DNA from 4 places in the Methylophaga sp. UBA678 genome. Region 3 is predicted to be linked to each of the others. Evidence: riboswitches for the same ligand, from Rfam matches in the RefSeq annotation. Region 3 holds a riboswitch; each other region holds the start of a gene.
The links. Region 3 has a riboswitch for cyclic di-GMP ahead of B3014_RS02155 (beta strand repeat-containing protein). Riboswitches for the same ligand answer to the same signal wherever they lie in the genome.
Positions count from the first base shown of each region.

Region 1: another riboswitch for cyclic di-GMP. It lies ahead of B3014_RS14960 (hypothetical protein); the one in region 3 lies ahead of B3014_RS02155 (beta strand repeat-containing protein).
Region 2: another riboswitch for cyclic di-GMP. It lies ahead of B3014_RS10480 (hypothetical protein); the one in region 3 lies ahead of B3014_RS02155 (beta strand repeat-containing protein).
Region 4: another riboswitch for cyclic di-GMP. It lies ahead of B3014_RS07670 (hypothetical protein); the one in region 3 lies ahead of B3014_RS02155 (beta strand repeat-containing protein).

Region 1 covers NZ_DBNG01000034.1:17,098-20,733, reverse strand. The annotation lists gene B3014_RS14975 (metal ABC transporter solute-binding protein, Zn/Mn family) at 1-463, shown strand, start outside; gene B3014_RS14970 (ester cyclase) at 480-917, opposite strand; gene B3014_RS14965 (thioredoxin family protein) at 967-1,305, opposite strand; gene B3014_RS14960 (hypothetical protein) at 1,482-2,021, opposite strand; cyclic di-GMP riboswitch class I at 2,039-2,125, opposite strand; gene B3014_RS14955 (hypothetical protein) at 2,286-2,687, opposite strand; gene B3014_RS14950 (hypothetical protein) at 2,789-3,394, opposite strand.
Region 2 covers NZ_DBNG01000019.1:32,670-36,305, reverse strand. The annotation lists gene B3014_RS10485 (lipopolysaccharide kinase InaA family protein) at 1-1,771, shown strand, start outside; gene B3014_RS10480 (hypothetical protein) at 2,036-2,530, opposite strand; cyclic di-GMP riboswitch class I at 2,545-2,627, opposite strand; gene B3014_RS10475 (methyl-accepting chemotaxis protein) at 3,300-3,636, shown strand, end outside.
Region 3 covers NZ_DBNG01000006.1:54,504-58,139, forward strand. The annotation lists gene B3014_RS02145 (cysteine desulfurase family protein) at 1-1,131, shown strand, start outside; gene B3014_RS02150 (hypothetical protein) at 1,212-1,511, shown strand; cyclic di-GMP riboswitch class I at 1,640-1,721, shown strand; gene B3014_RS02155 (beta strand repeat-containing protein) at 1,740-3,636, shown strand, end outside.
Region 4 covers NZ_DBNG01000012.1:188,460-192,095, forward strand. The annotation lists gene B3014_RS07660 (peroxiredoxin) at 1-340, opposite strand, end outside; gene B3014_RS07665 (Gfo/Idh/MocA family protein) at 502-1,509, shown strand; cyclic di-GMP riboswitch class I at 1,707-1,788, shown strand; gene B3014_RS07670 (hypothetical protein) at 1,817-2,320, shown strand; gene B3014_RS07675 (PEP-CTERM sorting domain-containing protein) at 2,430-3,182, opposite strand; cyclic di-GMP riboswitch class I at 3,208-3,297, opposite strand.

The DNA.
Region 1 (3,636 bases), on a different contig from region 3:
GGCCTTGATTCAAATCAGACCCGATCTGACAAATGAAATACAACAGGCTGCTCAAGCGTACAGAGAAAAACTGACGGCACTGGATGCCAGTATCCACGCAAAGCTGACAAGCCTGCCAACGGATAAACGTGACATTTTAACCAGCCATGATGCGTTTAGTTATTACACCAAAGCCTATGGCGTCAGATTCTTATCACCCCAGGGCGTATCCACAGAAACCGAAGCCTCAGCAGCTACCATCGCTAAACTCATCGACCAGATTAAACAGCTTGGCGTAACACGTTATTTTTTTGAAAACTCTAATAACACCCGTTTGATCAAGCAGATTGCTAACGCCACCGGGGCAAAACCAGGCGGCAGACTCTATCCGGAGTCGTTATCTGAAGAAAATGGACCGGCTCCAACCTATATCAAACTGATGCAATACAACACACAACAAATCGTTACGGCCCTTTCAGAATAACGCCGAGATACCCAGGCTATTTATTTTCAGATAGTCTGGGTAGTGGGTCCTGGTTATCTTGATGACGAAGTTGCTCCTCCAGACTCTTTAAATCTCCCAACACCCATACATCAGAAATAAGATCTTGTCTAAAAGTAAACAAAGCTGAGCCCTGCCAGCTTAAGCGTTTTTGTGTGGGGGGATATCCCATAAACACATCTCGATGAATGCCAGTAAAGGTCATTTTGGCAAATACTTTATCGCCTTCTTCTACAAGCTCATCAATAATGCATGTGTAATTGCCCAATGCTTTATGGACCATATCAACATACTCAGAGACCCCGACATGCCCGCGTTTTTCCTCACCCAATGATCCTCGGAAAGTCACATCATCACATAGGATAGAAGATATGGATGCCTTGTTGTGAGCATTCCATAAAACCTCATAAAACCGCCGCACATGGTCTTTATGCATAACTATTCTCAGAGAAAATCAGTCGGGACAGGGCTGGAACTAGTTTGGCTTAGTTGAGCTTTGACAGCAATTCATGAACCTCTTCAGCACGTAATGGCCTCACAAGACGACCCACTTCTTGACCATTGTTTAGCAGTATCAATGTCGGCCATAGCTTAACCTTAAACCCACGGCCCAATCGCTTACCCTTACCGTCATAGATTTTGATATGACGCAGTTCACTATGTTCATTGACCACTTCGATTATAGCTGCACTTGCTGCCTGACAATGACCACACCAAGGCGCACCAAACTCAAGTAATACCTTTCCTGGCAATTCCCTCGTTTGCTCAAAGGTTAATGTTTCCTCTGCATAGCCTGAGTCGTCATCAGCTTGATTCATATTCATATAATTAACTCTATGGGTAAATGACAATCTCTTTACTCAATCGCCGAAAGACTATTCTCTCAGCAACAAAAAACAGTTTATTTGCCATCTCATCTTGCCATAAGTTTCTGTCAGGCAATAAAAAAGCCGTAATGAACTTAATCATTACGGCTTTAATCGGTTTAACAGTCTGGGTATTAAGCGACTGTTTTTTGAGCTCTACGACGTAAGCCCATGAAACCTAATAATGCAGGAGCAAACAAGAATGCTGCAGCAGGAATAGGCACAGCAGATACGTTTAATGACATACCACCGATATTATCTCCGTATACACTGTCATTGATAAAAAACTGAACAGTGGCATCTGATAACAGTGTAAATGTTGCACCAAGTGCATTCAGCAGTGCTAAATCAGCAGTCGCATATCTACCAGTATCGCTAGTGATGATATTAGTAGTTCCAGAGGGTGTAGTGAATGAGTAGTTGTTTACCCAGCCTTTTGAACAACCTGTACCATCAGCACCACAACCTTGAACTTTACCCCAGGCATTCCACGCTGTGTATGTGTCATCTTTAAATGGGCTGATTGAATAAGTACCTGCTTTCAGGTTGAGTTCAACAGCATTCGAAGAAGTGTTTGTTTTTGCATCAAGGTGGACAGTTGCTGCATTGGCAGTCAACGGCGCCATAATTAACAACCCGAGAGCGATTACTAGATTCTTGCTAAATAACTTCATTACATAAGCCTTTGTTATTGTGCAACTCAGCCATCTTTATTCACAACTTATAAAGACCTGAAGCTTTCCGTGCTTGGCTCACACCAAGGTTGGCTTTATTGAGAAATTAATTTATTACAGCTACAGAATAAATCGCTTCTATAACTCAATCAATTGTACCTTGGTACTAGAAAGCCAATTTAAACGTAGGTTTTGGCGTTTTCCGTCATTGAGATTACTCCCACGCACATCAATCTGAACACGCAAAACAGATCTGGAGGACAACTAGGTATCAATTAGATAAATCAAACTCAGCGCGGCAATAACGTAACAAGCTAAAGTGAAAAATGACCAAAACCAGAGAGCGAGTAGCCCTGACTTTTTTCCACCATAAGCGAGGTTCTCAATAAAGATCGCTTCTTGCATCCGCTTGGCAATAAAGTGCATCGCCAGCACAGCAAGCAGAAATTGAATCAACGCTGGCACCCAACTCAAGACAGTCGCACTCATTACATACAGGATGCATAAAGAAATCATACCAAGAATGAACGAGCTGATGGCTTTGCCGTATTGACCAATACGCACATAATTAATAGCAATAAGGCTCAGTCCGCAAAGCGGTGTACCTAGAAAAGTCGCGATGCCAACTTGCCTGTGTGAAAACAGGGTTGCTCTTCCTTGATTCAATTTTTATCTCCTGACAAAAGTCATCACTGCAGCTAGCCAATGACTTAATCTAATCATTCATTAGATTAATATTACTCTCTAAGCCTCACTCATCGCCATGACTATTCCTTACTCTCACGTGGGTGTAGCTCAGACTCAATCCACTCCGCGACCTCTTGCTTGTCTTGTCTTTTTACCATCTGTCTCGTATTGATGTCTTTTGGATAAACGCAAGTGCCGGTATTGTGCTTCAGCACAAATGCGCGCTTCGCCCCAACAGGGTGTTTACTCGGAGCATGAATTACCGCAGCTCTTAACTCGAGACATTCAACGTCTTCCAGTGAAGCATTTAAACCTATTTTATTTTGAGTGTTTTCAATAATGTCTCGAAACGTACCTAAAATCAGATAACCACCATTGAGCAACGGCCCTTGACGCAAAGTTTGCTGCACATCCTGCTCGGTCACATTAATGCGCTCAAACTCTGTTACAGCAAGCTTATACTCCTCCCCGGACGTCATTTTTATCACGGCTTGTACACACACCACATGAACAGGTCTCTCACCCATATTCACTAACATACACAGCGCATCAGGGTTTTCATTTTGGGCATGATGGAAAATAAGATAAGGCCGATTATTTCGGCGATATTGACTAAGTATTAACTGTAAATAAACAAGCCAGATAATGGCCATAACAGCAGAGCTGACTGGGCCAATATAATCCATATATTTTTTCTCCTCCGTTGGAAATGATGTATAGAGGAGTACTGACTAAGAACTCAGTAATGAGTTTCATTTGGTAACTTGATGAGATGTGTGAGTTGGAAATCAATTGCAAGAAATCAAGTTTGCTGCCCCCTTGATCATGCAGATCCCTTGATTCTTTGATTTGTATGACCCTATTGATTTGTTATTTTAGACTGGCTTGGAGCATAGCCTAAAGCCAGTCCCAGCCGCGTAGCGGCGAA
Region 2 (3,636 bases), on a different contig from region 3:
TATCACAATAGCCGGACCTAATATTTCTGATTTTGAGCCCTTTTATTCATTTGGACTCCTCGATGAATTAGGTAGCATGTCAATGTTGCCTGACATTCATACTAATAACCTATTTACAGAACGTGTTAGTGAGTCGGAGCGCTATGATCATCGTGTACTGGGCTTCAAGTGGGCAAAATTACTTAAATATAATTTAGTTAAAAAAGCTCGTTTAATGAGAAAGGCGGGAGATGAAAATGGCGTGTCACGATTTGTGTCACCCGCCGCCTTCTGGACACTACCCAGAATCGAGCGAGTTTTAGTTGAGAAAGAACAAAAACAAGCTGATTATCTGAGTCGATATTTTGTTTTACTCGCTGCATCAGGTTCGCTAGAGAAAGCATTTTGGGGACCTTTACTCTGCGCAAGAGAGGGGCTAATTGATGATGGTAGCGAACAATATCCTAAGCTTGAACGTATCACCCATTACGCCAGCGTGATTGGTCCATTAGAAAGCTTCCGTGCTCGTCCATCTTTCTATGCATTAAAACAAGTCATTGCCGCTATTTCCGGTGCTGAATACAAAGGCGCACTGGCAACGACAAAAAATATTGAAATACATGCCTTTAAAAAAGACGACTCCGTGGTGCACATCGCATGGACCATTAACGGTAAAGCTTGTGATCTGGCTAACCTTTATGATGAGTCAGACTTGCAAAAAGCTGAGTTTAAAAATCGTGATGGTCATGATTTAGGATCCTCAGCACATTTCGTTAACGAGTCACCGATGTTCCTCCTCTGGGAAGGCGTTGATGAAATGACACTTTCTGCAGACCACAATTTAACGACAACTTCTCTGTTCGCTCACACAGGTTATGGGCAATACTTCCCCATCAATGAAAATGGCTGGGTTGGTATGCTCTGCGCTCAGGATGACATGCATGCTGAGGCGATAGTTAAACAACTTCACCCCGATTTACTTCCCGCTTATACAAAAGAAAATACCTTCAGGAAAGCCCGAAATATCATTTGGAGAGTTCCCGGCGTTAATGACGAAGAAGTTGTAGCAAAGAAACCACTTAAGGTAGCAGTTCAAAAGCTTATCGTTGATCGTTTCAAACCAAGTAAAGCCCGTAGAAGTTGGAATGCAGCAGCTGAATTATCGCGTAGAAATATATCAACGGCACGAGCTATTGCTTACTTTGAAAAAAGTGGTGACAAAAGCATGTTGGAAAATGTGTTTATTTGTGAAAAAGTTGATCATGATTTCAATATTCGGGACATGTTCAATGCGCTTCGTGAAGGAGCAAACAGTTATCAGGGAGTAGCGGAGGAAACAATCTATCGTGCATTGTCAGAATTTCTTCAACAAATGCATGCTCGAGGTGTATTTTTCCGTGACTTAGCTGGCGGCAATATACTCGTTAAGAAAAGAAAGCCTGGCTTGACGTTCACATTAATTGATATCAATAGAGCACGCTTCTACAACCACCCAGTTAGCATGCCTAAACGTCTATCAGACTTAACGCGAATTACATACAAGCTGCATCCGGAAGGCAGGGACAGATTTGTGGAGATTTACCTGAGCGGTATGCGAAAAAGTAAAAACTTTACTTTCACCTATAAAGTCCCGTTTTATCTATATGACTTCAAAGTGAGTATGAAACGTAAGTTCGGGCGAAAAGCGATTAAACGCCTATTCAAAAAGATTAATGAGATTAATAACCCTGTCAAAGCTGTTGTCATCTTTATATTTGTAACAGCATTGACACTGAGCATCGGCTTCGAATAGGTGGAAATGATTGATAAAATCACTCTGTATAAGCTAAGTATCATGATAGGCGGTGCTATGAAAGAGACTTATAAGAGAGGGGCGCTCTATTCAGACAAGCCATTACGACAATAGTTAAACATTAGCACAGCAGCTAAGCCTGAAGCTCGTAGACTAAATGCTTTTTTTGTTGAGCAATAGCCACCAAAACGACTATCAAACACTAAATAAACAATAAAGCCACCATGTGATGGTGGCTTTATTATTCCAAATAATATTACCTCGTTAAACAGCGAGCTTTACTTTGCGACGTAAGCCCATGAAACCAAGTAGCGCAGGAGCAAATAGCAAGGCTGCTGGTGGCAATGGCACCGCCGACACCTCAAAAGAGGTAAAGCGATATTCACCCTTAAGAATAGTATTTATTGATTGCCCTCTGTCATCCCATGTGATGTAAGCCAAGTCGGAGGCCCCAATCCAACTTATGCCATTATTCAACCATTCTTGCGTACTAATCATGATATCACCTGTATCAAACAAGTCTGCTATGGTGAAAGACTCGTATGTTGAGCGCCAATTAAATACGGAAAACTCTCCGAAAGACAAGAGACCGTCATTATTCAGATCTTCACCTACAAAATTTCCAGAAAACTGAAACTCTCCACCATCATACTCTGGCCATCCAGCAACAAACTCAGCTTTAACGACAGTCGCAGCCCATGTGCTATGTGATAGCGTCAATAAAAGCAGACTGAATAGTATCCACACTATTTTTTTCATAAGAAATGTCCATGTTATGCAGCCCAGCCCTGATACCAATAATGTACAGCTGTCGGTTTTCCGTCCCTGACTCACATCAGGTTTGGCGTTAATGTATTGAATAAATTTAATAAATGAAGTTAGCTTCGGGTAACTCAAAACAGATGAATATTCATAAAAATCTGTTATTCACAGATTACTGAACTGGAATTAATAAAGATATCGTCCAAAAGTATGATTTTGTTCAAAGGGATTACTGAGCGTAGTAAGCCAGTCAAAGTTAGTGCTATCTTGACTGTTGCTACTATGTGGGCACTGTTACGCGTGCTCTAGGAGTGAATTAGATAAACAGAAACACTATTAAAATCGAATCCATCAAAGCATCGCAGATAGCGTCCTCAGACTCATCCAAAAAGTAGATGAAGATACAAGTTTATTAAGCAATGGGCTCATTGGCTCGGCATATCAATATTTGAGACTTTGCACATAACACAGAACTATCTCAGCAGCGCTACTCATACGGTATCAATAGCTGCTGAAATAACCTGCTCAAGCGCGCCGAATATGCTTCACCTCTATCTGTATCTTTTTCTACCATGAAGCATCTAGCATTTTTTCAATGTCACCCCATTATTTTGACTCATTCGCAAATTTTCCCTTTTTACTTATTTGATTCCTTAGAAAGGTGATGCAGCTCATATTTATCGAGTAACGAATTCATCTTTTCTTCATCACCGCCGACATATGATGTTTGCAACAACATTGCGAACAACACACAAGAGATATCATCATGTTTGGTAAGTCAAAACAATTAGCAGATCAAAACGCAGCATTGGAAAAACAGTTACAGCCATTGCTAGAAATGTTCACAGCTATGCAATCTTCATTGGCATTCATTGAATTTACTCCTGAGGGAGTAATAACCAAAGTGAACGATAATTTCTCACGCGTGACAGGTTATTCCTCAGCAGAGTTGATAGGACAGCACCATCAACTTCTATGTGATAAATCCGAAGTTGAATCTTCCAGATATAGAGACTTTTGGAAACATCTCAACAATGGTGAATCTTTTTCTGGAGAAGTATTACGCAAGCATAAAAATGGTCATGATATTTGGCTGGAAGCGA
Region 3 (3,636 bases):
ATTTACCTCGACTATCAGGCGACCACGCCGATAGAACCTCGCGTTGTTAGCGCGATGGCACCGTACAATAATGAGATTTTTGCTAATCCACATTCCACGGCCCATGTGCTTGGTCAGCAATCTGCGGCAGCGGTTGAGACTGCGCGTAGCACCATTGAAAAGTGCATTAATGCCTCAAGTGAAGAGGTCATTTTTACGTCGGGTGCGACTGAGTCGAACAATCAGGCGATTGCCAGTGTGTTATTTGGCAATACTACTGAACGTCGTGACATTCTTATCAGTGAAATTGAACACAAATGTATTAAAAATGCCGCCTATTTTTATGCCGCAAAACTAGGTTACAAAGTCAAAGAAATTCCAGTCGATAACACCGGGCTGATTAATGTAGACGCTTATCAATCATTATTGTCTGATCAGACATTGTTGGTCTGCATTATGGCGGTCAATAATGAAATTGGCACTATTCAGGATGTCAAAACCTTTGCTGAAATGGCACACTCGGCAGGCGCTCTGTTTCATTGTGATGCGGCTCAAGCACCGGAAGCGATGGATATTGACGTGAAAGACTGGAATGTCGATATGCTGAGTTTGTCTGCACATAAAGTGTATGGCCCAAAAGGTATTGGCGCGATATTTATCAAAAATGATCTGCAGGCCGAGTTACCACCATTTATTCAGGGAGGAGGGCAACAGTTTGGTATGCGTTCAGGCACCCTGGCCACGCCTCTCTGTGTTGGTTTTGCTGAAGCGATGCGTATCACAAAACAAGAAGCAAAAACTCACCGCGAACAATTAACGCATTTGAAACGTTTGTTTCTACAGCAACTGCAAGCGACGCATATTCCATTTAAATTAAATGGCACACAAAGTCATTGTCATCCCGGCAATATCAATGTGCAATTCATCGGTTGTGATGCGAATAAGCTATTAGAAAAACTCCAGCCGAATGTCTGTGCTTCTACAGGCTCTGCCTGTAACAGTGAAATGGTCTTGCTTTCACATGTATTAAAAGCGATTGGGTTGACGGATGAAGAAGCAGGATCATCCTTACGCATCAGTCTGGGACGTTTTTCAGATGAACAACAAATAACAAAGGCCATCGACTATATAAAAGCGGCTATCGAAAAATAATTCCGATTTTTTATTGTGATAACCATTTGTTAACTTTGACCGGCGTAATCTAAAAATCCCAACCAATACAAGAGGGATTAATGATGAAAACAGCACTTTTTTCAGTATTAGCCGCGATGGCAATGAGCACAGTGACATTCGCTGAACCAGCATCAACTGACGATATGGCTAAACATGATAAAAAAGGATATTTCGCTCATATCGACAGCAACGGTGATGGTGTTATTACAAAAGAGGAAGCCACAGCGGCAGCATTAAAACGCTTCGAAAAAATGGATACTAATGCTGATGGCAAGGTGACCAAGGAAGAAGCCGCAGCGGCCCATAAAAAACATAAGGGTGATAAACGCCCATCCTGCAAAGATAAGAAAGAAAGTTAATTTCTCTTATCACACCATATTTAGAAGGGAGTCAGTGACTCCCTTTTTTATTGCTTATTTATTTTTCTCACAAAATCATACTTTTGGCTGATAGTCGCTATAACCCCATTTCATTATGATCGGCGTGTTATTTAATCGGCCAAACTTGGTGTGAATCAGGGACGGAAAGCCACAGGCCTTGTTGTTTAACAAGGTGGCTGGGTTGCACAAACGCAAGGAATCCGAGTGATGATAAATAAACAACGACAGTTTCTGTCGCTCTCTACTACGTTGCTGTGCAGCTCATTTTTACTGGCGTCGTCAGTTGTGCATGCTTCTACACAACTAGATGGCACAAACACATCCCCAATCAGAGTTAGTGATGGTTATATCGCAAAGAATTTTGAGAATGCCAGTAAGTTGACTGTTGATGATGCTGGATCGCTTAGCCTGTCTGGAAAGAGTCATTTCGATAATCTTAAGTCAGGAACAGTCTTTAACAAAGGCAAAATAGATAATCGTGGTGAGATAAATAACTATGGCGTAATAGAAAACAACAGTGAATTTGATAGTGGAAAGGGGATGCTTAAGAACTATTATGGAGATATCCTAAATGCCACTAATTCTCGATTTATTACTGATAAGCTTATCAATAAGAAAGGTTACATTTCTAGTAATGGTCAATGGGGAGTAGGAAATAGGATAGACAACGAAGGTACAATTCGAATTTTATCTAAGGGGACAATGAGCGGCCTCAAAGCCAGTATTTATAATAATGGTAATAGTAAATTTATTAATCTTGGCACAGTAGAAAGTGGCAATTTTTACAATAGGTCAGGGTCAGGAAACAATGGCTTTCATAATGAACTCACGGGTATTTTTACAAGCCACAATATTTTCTATAATTTGAGTTCTGGCTTGGTCGTTAATGATGGACTATTCAGAAACGACGGTAGTGTTGCCAACGAAGGTAATTTCAATAACAACGGACAAATACTCAATAACAAATCATTTGAAACATATGGAACATTTACCAACACAGGTGTAATTGATAATACTTTCGCCACATTTAGCAATACATCTGGAAAGACATACTCAGGCGGATACAGGGTTGGCAGGCTCACTAACAATGGCACGATAAACAATAATGCCATCATGAATAATACTAAGTCGGCTGCATTCATTAATAATGGCATACTCAATAATAATAGCGGTTCGACATTTAACAATGCTAGCGGCTTTAGTAATCAATCAAATGGTGTTGTAAATAATCACTCTATTTTCAATAATCAAGAACACAGCACATTTAACAACAAGGATAACGCTAGTTTTGTCAATGATGAAACAGCGAGTTTGAATAATGATGGCACTCTCAGCAATCGGGCAGGAGCTACATTAACCAATAAGGGCATTATCACTAATAACGCAACAGGCACTCTCAACAATGCGGGTGCATTGATTAACTCAAACACCAGTGAATTTGCTAACGATGGTACGCTCAGTAATCAGGCAGGTGGTACGTTAACCAATCAGGGCATTATCCGAAATAACACAATTGCCACACTCAATAATACAGGTAACTTGATTAACTCAGATAGTGGTCAATTTGCTAATGCTGGCACTTTTAATAACAACGAAAATGGGCAATTTCTCAACAATGGTGTGTTTGCCAATGGCGGTGTTCTGAACAATAAGGGCACATTTACCTCCACCTTATATTCCACAATGGCAAATTATGGAGTTATCAATAATCAGGGCCAATTTATTGCTCAGGGTGAATTTATCAATGGCAGCGTCATGAATAACGGCCAGTTTTTGATTGATGACTATGCAGACTTTACTAACGTCAATACCCTCATCAATACATCTGATGGCACCCTTAACCTGAAGGGCAAATTGCTCAATCAAAAATATTCACCCTCGAACATCACCAATGAAGGTGAGTTTAATATGAGCTATTACAGTCAGCTTGATAATGAAACCTTATTCACCAACAGTGCTTCCGGCACTTTAACGAACGATGGCACGCTGAATAACTCAGGTACCTTAGCGAATAATGGCACCTTGATTAATCACCGACAAATAAATAATACGGGTGCGTTTTCAACCAGTGGCCAGTTAACTAACTACAATTACATCAGTAATA
Region 4 (3,636 bases), on a different contig from region 3:
GTTCAGCACTACCATCAGCCAACATTCTAACTTTACCTTCATTGTTGACTTGTCTACCCCACGCCCCCATGACAAAGGCATCATTCACGGCCATACACCAGATTTCATCTGCTCCTGCTGCTTTGATGTCATCTGCAAGGCGTATAAAACCAGGTAAATGCTCCTCAGAGCAAAGCGGAGTAAATGCACCAGGTACACCAAAAAGAACGATGGTTTTGCCTTCTGTGAGTGATTGCACATTTTGTGGTTGAGGGTTAACAGGGCAGCCACTGCTTGCTGAAAAGTCTACACATTCTGAGAGTGTCGCCGCGGGAATTTTCTGTCCAACTTCGATTGTCATACTTGCTCCTTAATCCATTATTTTTATTTACAGGTTAACTAGCATAAGACAATCGCTATGAGATAAAAACACTATGAAACATGAGGTTTTATCAGTTTGGAATTGTGAAGGTGAGTCGATATGATGTTAGTAACTTACTCGAATCAAAAGGATATAAACACATGGCTGAAAAACAATTACGCTGGGGAATTTTAGGTGCTGCTCGTGTAAACGAAAAATTACTGCCCGCTATTGTTGAAGCAGCTAATGCGAAATTGGTCGCCATTGCTAGTCGTCGTCCTGGTGCTGCAGCAGAAGTTTTGCAAAAACTAGCGCCAGAACAAACTGAGGTAGAGACTTTGGACGATCCTGAAGCACTGCTTTCTCATTCACAGATCGATGCTATCTATTTACCCATGTCGAATGAAGAGCATGCGGAATGGGCTTTGAAAGCCATAAACCACGGTAAACACGTGTTGATTGAAAAACCGATGGCACTAACGGTGGCGGATATTGATGCGATTGAAGCAGCTGCGAAAGCAAACAATGTCACGGTGATGGAGGGCTTTATGTATATCTTCCATCCCCAACATGATTATGTAAAACAGTTGATTGATGATGGCAAGATTGGTGATGTGCGCACGATGAAAACGGCGTTTGCCTTTCCAATGAAACCCGCTCGACTGTATAGGATCAATCGCGATATAAACGATGGTGGTGGCGCCATGTGGGATATTGGTCCTTATGCTATTCATACAGCAAGACTATGGTTTGATAACGAGCCTGTTGCAGCCATGGCGATGGCCAAGCTCAATGACAGTGGAGCGGATGTCAGCTTGAGTGGTGTATTTGATTTTACGGATGGTAAGTTTGCTCATTTTGAAATGAGTTTTGAGCATGCCAGACGCAGCGAGTATGAAATCATCGGGACTAAAGGCGGTATTAAATGTCATACCGTTTGGCAACCGGAAACGGAAGAGGCCACAATTAGCTGGTGGAATGATGAGGAAGAACAAACCGTCTCTATTCCAAAGGCCAATCATTTCAATCTGGAAATAGAGCATTTCTCTGAGTGCATACTGCAAAATAAGGCTCCCAAGCTCACGATGACAGATGCAAGAAATAATTGTGCTGCTATTTGTGCTGCTCTGGCTTCAGTCCGACAATCAAAAAAAGTTGATATTGATTGAAAGTCAGCAACACTGATAGTCGCCATTGAAATAAAGAAACGGATCTTTAAGTAGAAAAGCCGAAATGCGCACCCTTTAACTTGAGATCTATCAATGTTAGGGTAGAAGCAACAACAAACTATTTGTTGTTGGTACCCGTTAAGAAGGTATTGATTTACATTCATAGCGGGTATGTTCGGCTCAACACGTTCGTGATGGGCTGTCATAGCCAAACTCGTCGCGAGGCGAGGACGGAAAGCTACAGATCTTGATGAAGAACGAGATGGCTGGGCTGCATTGCTTTGTAACAAATCAAGGAGTTTATGATATGAAACAAGCGATGCTATTTGCAATTGCTTTATTTGCCACAGTGTCAGCTAATGCTGCCACACTCACCATCAATCCAACAGGGTCAACTAATGCCACTCAGACCACCTCAGTAGATACAGGAAGCACGGTGTTAGGTAGTGGTACCGTCACTAACGGTGACGAGCCGTGGAGTTCAACTTACGATGTGACTACAACAGAAGATACCTCTACCATTATTGAGTGGTCATTTAATCCTGTAGCTGCGCTGACAGAAGCCACCATTTCTTTTGATAATGGGGTTGATCCAGTTCAGTTGTTTGATATTTCAGGTGATTTCAGGTTTACAGGTTTGATTTACGCAGGCACAGTTGCCTCTGTTAATTTGCTGAATGGTAATCGAAACGTCTTTAAATATGACGTATCATTGCAATCAGTTTCTGAAGTCCCTGTTCCTGCAGCATTTTTTCTTTTAGCCCCAGCTCTGTTAGGGTTCCTTGGTCTACGTAGAAAAAACGTGCTCTAGCTAGGGAAATTTAAACTTTTCTGAGACACTTCAATTATCTGACAAGATATTGAGTATTGTGAAAAAGCCGTGGTACAAAAAAGACCACGGCTTTTTTTATTGCTGAACTTTATTTTGCCTTACGGCGCAAGCCGATAAATCCTAATAGAGCAGGAGCAAACATCAATAATGCACCAGGTACGGGAACTGCAGATGGTACATCAACTTCTTCAATTCCAGCATAAAGCACACTCTGTTGGCTGTAGTTATAAAAACCAAAAGAACCATTACTGAATGCACCAGTAATACTTAACTCTTTTATACCATTGACAAAAACTTCAACTAAAGAGGATGTAAAGGTAATATCAAAGTCATATGTTGTATTATCCAGCCAACCTGTATCGCCCAAGTTAGTTGCACGGGCTAATTCGGTCACATTTTTGCTTGGATCATGAGCCCATGCACCAGAGTTATCACCTAATACGCCGCTGACCTGTGAGATGGCCAGGCCTTTTTGACCAGCACCGTAATAGGTTTGATCTCCTTGTTTCCAGTCGATGAGTAAATAATCAGCAGATGAGTTGGTTAGATCGTTATTGTTATAACCCAAGACAAACCCGATATAATCATCGTCAGCAGTCGTCTTTACTGTTATCTGACCTGATAATGCCGTGCCCTGGCTATTTTTATTGTTGTGAAAGACGGTTGGAGTACCGTTGATTCCTTGTTGAACAGCATTATTACCCGACTGTAATACCCAGTTACCGTTACCATTTGCCTTCCATGAAGACAAATCAACGGGCTGAGGTGCAGCCATAGCTGTTGTGGATATTGCTCCAAGAATGAAGCCACCCAAGAGAAGGTTTTGTAACGTTTTTTTCATGCCATTTTCCTTATTCGCAAAGTGAAAATGCAACTCAGCCATCTCATTTTTATCAGTAGAATTGAGACCTGTAGCTTTCCGTGCTTGGCTCACACCAAGGTTGGCTTTGAAATTGAGCGCTGGGTTTTACCAGCAAGGAAATTCTAACCCAACCAGACGCGATAGAAAATAACGTGTTTTGTATTTTCTTTACAAAAGTTAACTTTTGTAAAGTGACATGCGTTCGCTGCTATCTAGCGATAACGCAATGAAGCTGATAGTGCAACTCCATATTCCCGGTGTATAGAAAGTCTCATTGTTAATTCTTGCAATAATTCACAACCAGTTCACAGTTTTTTTGTGATCATTATCACGCGATCAAGCAAATGCTGTGCGTTACATCCCAGATTTAACTAACTGGTGTGGTTCTGAAATTCAGTGATTTGTACCATCGAGTCATCTGAAATAGTTCAGA